Regions from separate parts of the Synechococcus sp. A15-24 genome, predicted to be linked through region 1. Evidence: predicted binding sites of a transcription regulator. Region 1 holds the regulator's gene; the other holds the start of a gene.
The links. Region 1 encodes HrcA, which represses chaperone genes, less so after heat shock. Its sites were predicted from a motif close to TTAGCACTCNNNNNNNNNGAGTGCTAA; they were not measured.

Region 1 (3,410 bases):
ACAGCCCATGGTGCGGCCTCGATCCGCTCCTGCCAGCGCAGCCGGCCCTCCACAAGCAGATCAGCGTTGTCCGCCTGCAGGGCAGCCACCATCCCCTCCAGCCCGCTCAGGGCCGATGGCAGCTCAAACCACCGCCGCAACGCATTAGGGGATGCCGTGATCAATGCCATCCCATGGCCCAGCTCGGCAATGTCCCGCCCCAGCTGCTCATCCCCGAGCTGATGCTGCTGCTGCAGCTGAGACACATCCAGAGCTCGCTCCAATACCCCCCTCCCGGAGGCCAACAGCACCAGGTCATCGTCAATCAGGGCCGTCGCCAGAGGCTGCGGGTCCCGTCCCACCAGAGCACCACGACCACTGATCAGTCCCATGCCGCGGTAACTGCTGATCTGCAGATCGGTGCCCGCCAGGCTGCGGGTCTGCCAAAAGCGCTGCAGAAAGCGACGGGCCCCATCGCTGTCCGTGCTCGTCAACCCCAGCACCCAACCCGGCGTATCACTGGCATCCAGCAGGGTGAGGCTGAGGTCCGGCCCAACCCAGCTGGCGAGTTCAGCGTCGAAATCAAGCCCCGCCAACGCGAAGGCACCATCACGCCACTGACGCATCCCGTCCCGGGCTGTCCGCCGCTGCCGCGGCGGCGCCACAGCCTGGGCGTAGGCCGGAAGACTCGCACTGTCGGCCAGCCAATGCACGGACAGGGCAGCATCACGGGGAACAAAACGGGCCGCTCGCGGCAGTTGCAGCGGTTGATCAACCAGGTGCAGCGGACTGCGCCGTTCCAGCCCCCAGAGCAAGCCGGTGGTCACCAGCACCAGGGAGAGCAGGGCAGCGGCCAGGGCCGTCAGAAAGGAGCGGGCCTGCATGGGCCTGCAGTGTCGGATGACGTCATCTTTATCCATCACCGCAGAATGGCGCCATGGAACCGCTCACCCCACGACCGATTCAGGCCCGGGATCTGCAGTCCTGGCTGCAGGACGACCGCCCCGATCCCCTGCTGGTGGACGTTCGGGAGGACGCCGAACTGGATCTGGCCCGCTTCCCTGCGGACGTGTTGCATTGGCCTCTGAGCCGCTCCGACGCCTGGCTGGAGTCCGTACCGCAACAGTTGGCGGATGGCAGACCGGTGGTGGTGATCTGCCATGCGGGCGTGCGCAGCCTCCATCTCGGACTGTGGCTGCTGCAACAGATGCCGGAGCTGGAGGTGTGGAACCTTGAGAGGGGAATTGATGCCTGGAGTGTGCACGTGGATTCGTCGGTTCCCCGTTACTGATGAAACCGCTGTCCGCCCGGCAACAACAGGTGCTGCAGGCCACGGTGCACCACTACGTGGACACGATGGAACCGGTGGGCAGCCGCACGCTGGTGCAGCGCTTCAGCATTCCCGCCAGCTCCGCCACGGTCCGTTCGGCCATGGGTGCCCTGGAGAAACGGGGTCTGCTGACCCAGCCCCACACTTCAGCGGGCCGCATCCCCAGCGCCCTGGGTTACCGCCATTACGTGGACGACCTGCTGCCGGAACCGGGGGTGGCTGTGCAGCACCTCGAACGGGAACTCACAGGCCTGAGCCTGCGCTGGGCAGCACTGGACGACCTGTTGCAGCAACTGGCCCGGCGCCTGACCGACTTCACCGGGCTGATGAGCCTGATCACCCGCCCGCAGCAACCCCGCGCACAGCTGGAGGCCATCCGCCTAGTGCAGAGCGGTGATCGGCTGCTGGTGATGCTGGTGGAGGACAGCGGCCGCGCCAGCCACCTCAACCTGCGCCTTCCGCCCGGTGCCGGTGACGAACTGACGGCCATGGAGCGCTGGACCGATCAGCAATTGGAAGACGGCAGCATCAACTGGCGGTCTTTGCCACCCCAGCTGCAACGCAGCGGCGACGTGCTGCGCAGCGCACTGGACCATCCATCGATGTCACCCGAGACGCCCCTCGTGGTGCATGGCCTCTCAAGGCTGGTAGGCGAGCCGGAATTCCACAGCACCTCAGAGCTGCGGCCACTTCTTGAGCTGATTGATGACCAACCCTGTGCCGTGGTGAGTGCCACCGATCAACCGGCCGTCTGGATCGGGGAGGAGCATCCGCAGAAGGCCCTGCAAGCCTGTTCGGTGGTCCAGGCCCCCTACCGCTGCGGCCAGGAAGGGGTGGGTCAGGTGGCGTTGGTGGGTCCGATGCGGATGGCTTACGCCACCTCTCACGCCGCCGTGCGACGGGTGGCCCGCCACCTCGACCTGCTGCTCAACTGAGCCGAATCAGAGCTGATCACCCAGCTTTTCAGCCACGGTGTTGACGTCTTTATCGCCACGACCGGAGCAGTTGATCACCACCTCGCTGCCGTCGGGCAAGGTGGGGCAGAGCTGCTCCAGCCAGGCGAAGGCATGGGCAGTCTCCAAGGCTGGAATGATGCCCTCCAGCTCGCTGGCCAGACGCAGGGCATCCAGGGCCTGCTGGTCGGTGACAGCGCCGTACTCAGCCCGTCCGATCTCGCGCAGATAGCTGTGCTCGGGACCCACGCCGGGGTAATCGAGACCAGCGCTGATGGAGTGGGCTTCCTGCACCTGGCCGTCGGAGTCCTGGAGCAGCAGGCTCATGGCGCCATGGAGCACCCCGGCGCGGCCTTCGGTGATCGTGGCGGCATGGCGACCGGTGGCCACGCCATCACCGGCGGCCTCGACACCGATCAAACGGACATTGGTGCATTCCACGAAGGGGTGGAACAGCCCCATGGCATTGGAGCCACCGCCCACGCAGGCCATCAGCACATCCGGCAGGCGCCCGAAGGCCTCGCGGCACTGCTGACGGGCTTCCTGACCGATCACGGCATGGAAATCCCGCACGAGCATGGGGTAGGGATGCGGGCCAGCAACGGAACCGAGGATGTAGTGGGTGGATTCCACGTTGGTGACCCAGTCGCGGATCGCTTCGCTGGTGGCGTCCTTGAGGGTGGCGGTGCCGGCCGTGACCGGTTGAACCTTGGCCCCTAGCAGGCGCATGCGGAACACATTGAGGGCCTGACGGCGCATGTCCTCAGCGCCCATGTAGATCACGCACTCGAGGCCGAAACGAGCGCAGACGGTGGCGGTGGCCACACCGTGCTGGCCAGCGCCGGTTTCCGCAATGATCCGCTTCTTGCCCATGCGCAGGGCCAGTAACGCCTGACCAAGGGCGTTGTTGATCTTGTGGGCTCCGGTGTGATTCAGGTCCTCACGCTTCAGCCAGATGCGGGGGCCGCCATCGGCGCGGCGGTAATGGGCCGTGAGGCGTTCAGCCTCATACAGAGGTGTGGCCCGACCGACGTAGTTCTTCAGTAGCCGGTTGAGTTCTGCGGTGAAAGCTGGGTCGTTCCAGGCCTGGGCCGCCGCCTGCTCCAGCTGCGCCAGGGCCGGCATCAGGGTCTCCGGGACGTACTGCC
Region 2 (3,410 bases), 740 kb from region 1:
GGCAGGATGCCGAGCTGACCGGTGGTGCTGGGCAGGATCACCTCATCGGCGCTGCCATCAAAGACGTTCTGGTCAGGTGCCAGCACGCGGAGGGTGAGGGACATGAACCTTGGTTCGGAGGGAGAAAGGGACGACAGACAACAAGTGACTGGGGATGTAACTCACACCCCCATCAGGATCACTTGGTTTCAGCAGCGATCTTCTCGGCCTTGGCCTTGGCTTCCTCGATGCTGCCCACCAGATAGAAGGCAGCCTCGGGCAGGTGGTCCAGCTCACCGGCGAGGATCTGGTTGAAACCAGCGATGGTTTCTTCCAGCTTCACGTACTTACCAGGCATGCCGGTGAAGATCTCAGCCACGAAGAACGGTTGGGAGAGGAACTTCTCCACCTTGCGGGCACGGTCCACGGTCTGACGGTCGTCCTCGGACAGTTCGTCTAGACCCAGAATCGCGATGATGTCCTGCAGTTCCTTGTAGCGCTGCAGGGTGGACTGCACAGCGCGAGCGGTGCGGTAGTGCTCATCCCCCACAACGGCTGGCTGCAACATGGTGCTGGTGGAGTCCAGGGGATCCACAGCCGGGTAAATGCCCTTGGAGGCCAGGGCACGGTTCAGCACCGTGGTGGCGTCCAGGTGAGCAAAGGTGGTGGCGGGTGCGGGGTCGGTCAGGTCGTCCGCAGGCACGTAGACGGCCTGGATCGAGGTGATCGAACCTTCCACGGTGGAAGCAACACGCTCCTGCAGAGCACCCACGTCGGTGCCGAGGGTGGGCTGATAGCCCACAGCCGAAGGCATACGGCCCAGCAGAGCAGACACCTCAGAACCGGCCTGAACGAAGCGGAAGATGTTGTCGACGAACAGCAAAACGTCCTGCTTATTCACATCACGGAAGTGCTCAGCCATGGTCAGAGCGGAGAGACCCACGCGCATGCGGGCGCCGGGGGGCTCGTTCATCTGGCCGTAGCAAAGGGCCACCTTCGACTTGGACAGATCGTCGGCGTTGATCACGCCGGACTCCTTGAATTCCTCGTAGAGATCGTTGCCTTCGCGGGTGCGCTCACCAACACCACCGAACACGGAGACGCCGCCGTGCTCCTTAGCGATGTTGTTGATCAGCTCCTGGATCAGAACGGTCTTGCCGACGCCGGCGCCGCCGAACAGGCCGACTTTGCCGCCCTGACGGTAGGGAGCGAGGAGGTCGATCACCTTGATGCCGGTCTCGAACACCTTGGGTTTGGTCTCGAGTTCGGTGAGGTTGGGAGCGTCGCGGTGGATGGGTGCCGTGGCGGACGCATCGACGGGACCTTGCTCGTCAACGGGCTCTCCGAGCACGTTGAAGATGCGGCCGAGAGTGGCTTCACCAACGGGGACGGAGATCGGAGCACCGGTGTCAGCGATTTCCATGCCGCGCACCAGGCCATCGGTGCCGCTCATGGCGACAGCGCGGACGCGGTGGTCGCCCAGCAGCTGCTGCACCTCGGCCGTCAGAGCGACGTCCTGGCCAGCGGTGTTCTTCGTCTCGACGCGGAGGGCGTTGTAGATCTTGGGCAGTTTCCCGGCGGGAAATTCCACGTCCAGAACCGGGCCGATCACCTGGCGGATCACGCCCTTGGTGCCAGCGGATGCAGGAGCAGAAGCGACCATAAGAAGGAGGGATGCGGGAACAGGCGCAGCGCGCTCGGGCCCATTCAGAGCGGCGCAACCTTACCACTGCTGAGCCTGCACTCCCCCGGTTCGGTCAACCGCACAGCCAGTAGCTGGTGAGAGGGGTGGTCGCCTGCATATGTTGGCACTCGTCGGCCCCGAGTGCCAGCTCGAGTCGAACCGGCGCTTCGGCGCCCTGTCCCTGCTCCTGCATTTCTCATGGCAGCTGTTTCTCTCAGCGTCTCCACCGTCAAGCCCCTGGGCGACCGCGTGTTCATCAAGGTCTCCGAATCCGAGGAGAAAACCGCCGGTGGCATCCTTCTGCCCGACACCGCCAAGGAAAAGCCCCAAGTGGGTGAAGTGGTCCAGGTGGGCCCCGGTAAGCGCAATGACGACGGCAGCCGTCAGGCTCCTGAAGTCGGCGTTGGCGACAAGGTTCTGTACAGCAAGTACGCCGGCACCGACATCAAGCTGGGCGGTGACGAGTTCGTCCTGCTCACCGAAAAGGACATCCTGGCCATCGTCAACTGAGACGGGACCCAGACCTCAGCGTTTTAAACACCACTTTTACTTAGGACACGCCTTCCATGGCTAAGCGCATCATTTACAACGAGAACGCCCGCCGCGCTCTCGAAAAAGGCATCGACATCCTGGCCGAGTCCGTGGCTGTGACCCTGGGACCCAAGGGCCGCAACGTGGTGCTCGAGAAAAAGTTCGGTGCTCCTCAGATCATCAATGACGGTGTCACCATCGCCAAGGAGATTGAGCTCGAGGATCACATCGAGAACACCGGCGTTGCTCTGATCCGTCAGGCCGCCTCCAAGACCAACGACGCCGCTGGTGACGGCACCACCACCGCCACCGTCCTGGCCCACGCCATGGTGAAGGCCGGTCTGCGCAACGTGGCCGCCGGTGCCAATGCCATCACCCTGAAGAAAGGCATCGACAAGGCCTCCGACTTCCTGGTCAGCAAGATCAAGGAGCAGGCCAAGCCCATCGCTGACAGCAACGCCATCGCCCAGGTGGGCACTATCTCCGCCGGCAATGACGAAGAAGTCGGCAAGATGATCGCCGATGCCATGGACAAAGTTGGCAAGGAAGGCGTGATTTCCCTGGAAGAGGGCAAGTCCATGGAGACCGAACTGGAGGTCACCGAGGGCATGCGCTTCGACAAGGGCTACATCTCCCCCTACTTCGCTACCGACACCGAGCGGATGGAAGCGGTGCTCGACGAGCCCTACATCCTGCTGACCGACAAGAAGATCGGTCTGGTGCAGGACCTGGTGCCCGTGCTCGAGCAGATCGCCCGCACCGGCAAGCCTCTGATGATCATCGCTGAGGACATCGAGAAGGAAGCCCTCGCCACCCTGGTGGTGAACCGCCTGCGCGGTGTGCTGAACGTGGCCGCCGTCAAGGCTCCTGGCTTTGGTGACCGCCGCAAGGCCATGCTCGAAGACATGGCTGTGCTGACCAACGGTCAGCTGATCACCGAGGACGCTGGCCTCAAGCTGGAGAACGCCAAGCTGGAGATGCTGGGCACCGCCCGTCGCGTCACCATCAACAAGGACACCACCACCATCGTTGCCGAAGGCAATGAGGCGGCTGTCGGCGCCCGCTGTGAGCAGATCAAGAAGCAGATGGACGAGACCGACTCCACCTATGACAAGGAGAAGCTGCAGGAACGTCTGGCCAAGCTGGCCGGTGGCGTTGCTGTGGTGAAGGTGGGTGCAGCCACCGAAACCGAGATGAAGGACAAGAAGCTTCGTCT

Region 2: groES (co-chaperone GroES) is a predicted target of HrcA. The motif match lies at 1,785-1,811, and genes of this name have one in related genera.

What each region holds. Positions count from the first base shown of each region.
Region 1 is NZ_CP047960.1:2,045,020-2,048,429, forward strand. It holds gene SynA1524_RS11580 (DUF3352 domain-containing protein) at 1-863, opposite strand, end outside; gene SynA1524_RS11585 (rhodanese-like domain-containing protein) at 917-1,270, shown strand; gene hrcA (heat-inducible transcriptional repressor HrcA) at 1,270-2,244, shown strand; gene trpB (tryptophan synthase subunit beta) at 2,251-3,410, opposite strand, start outside.
Region 2 is NZ_CP047960.1:478,165-481,574, forward strand. It holds gene atpC (ATP synthase F1 subunit epsilon) at 1-104, opposite strand, end outside; gene atpD (F0F1 ATP synthase subunit beta) at 179-1,642, opposite strand; gene groES (co-chaperone GroES) at 1,862-2,173, shown strand; gene groL (chaperonin GroEL) at 2,230-3,410, shown strand, end outside.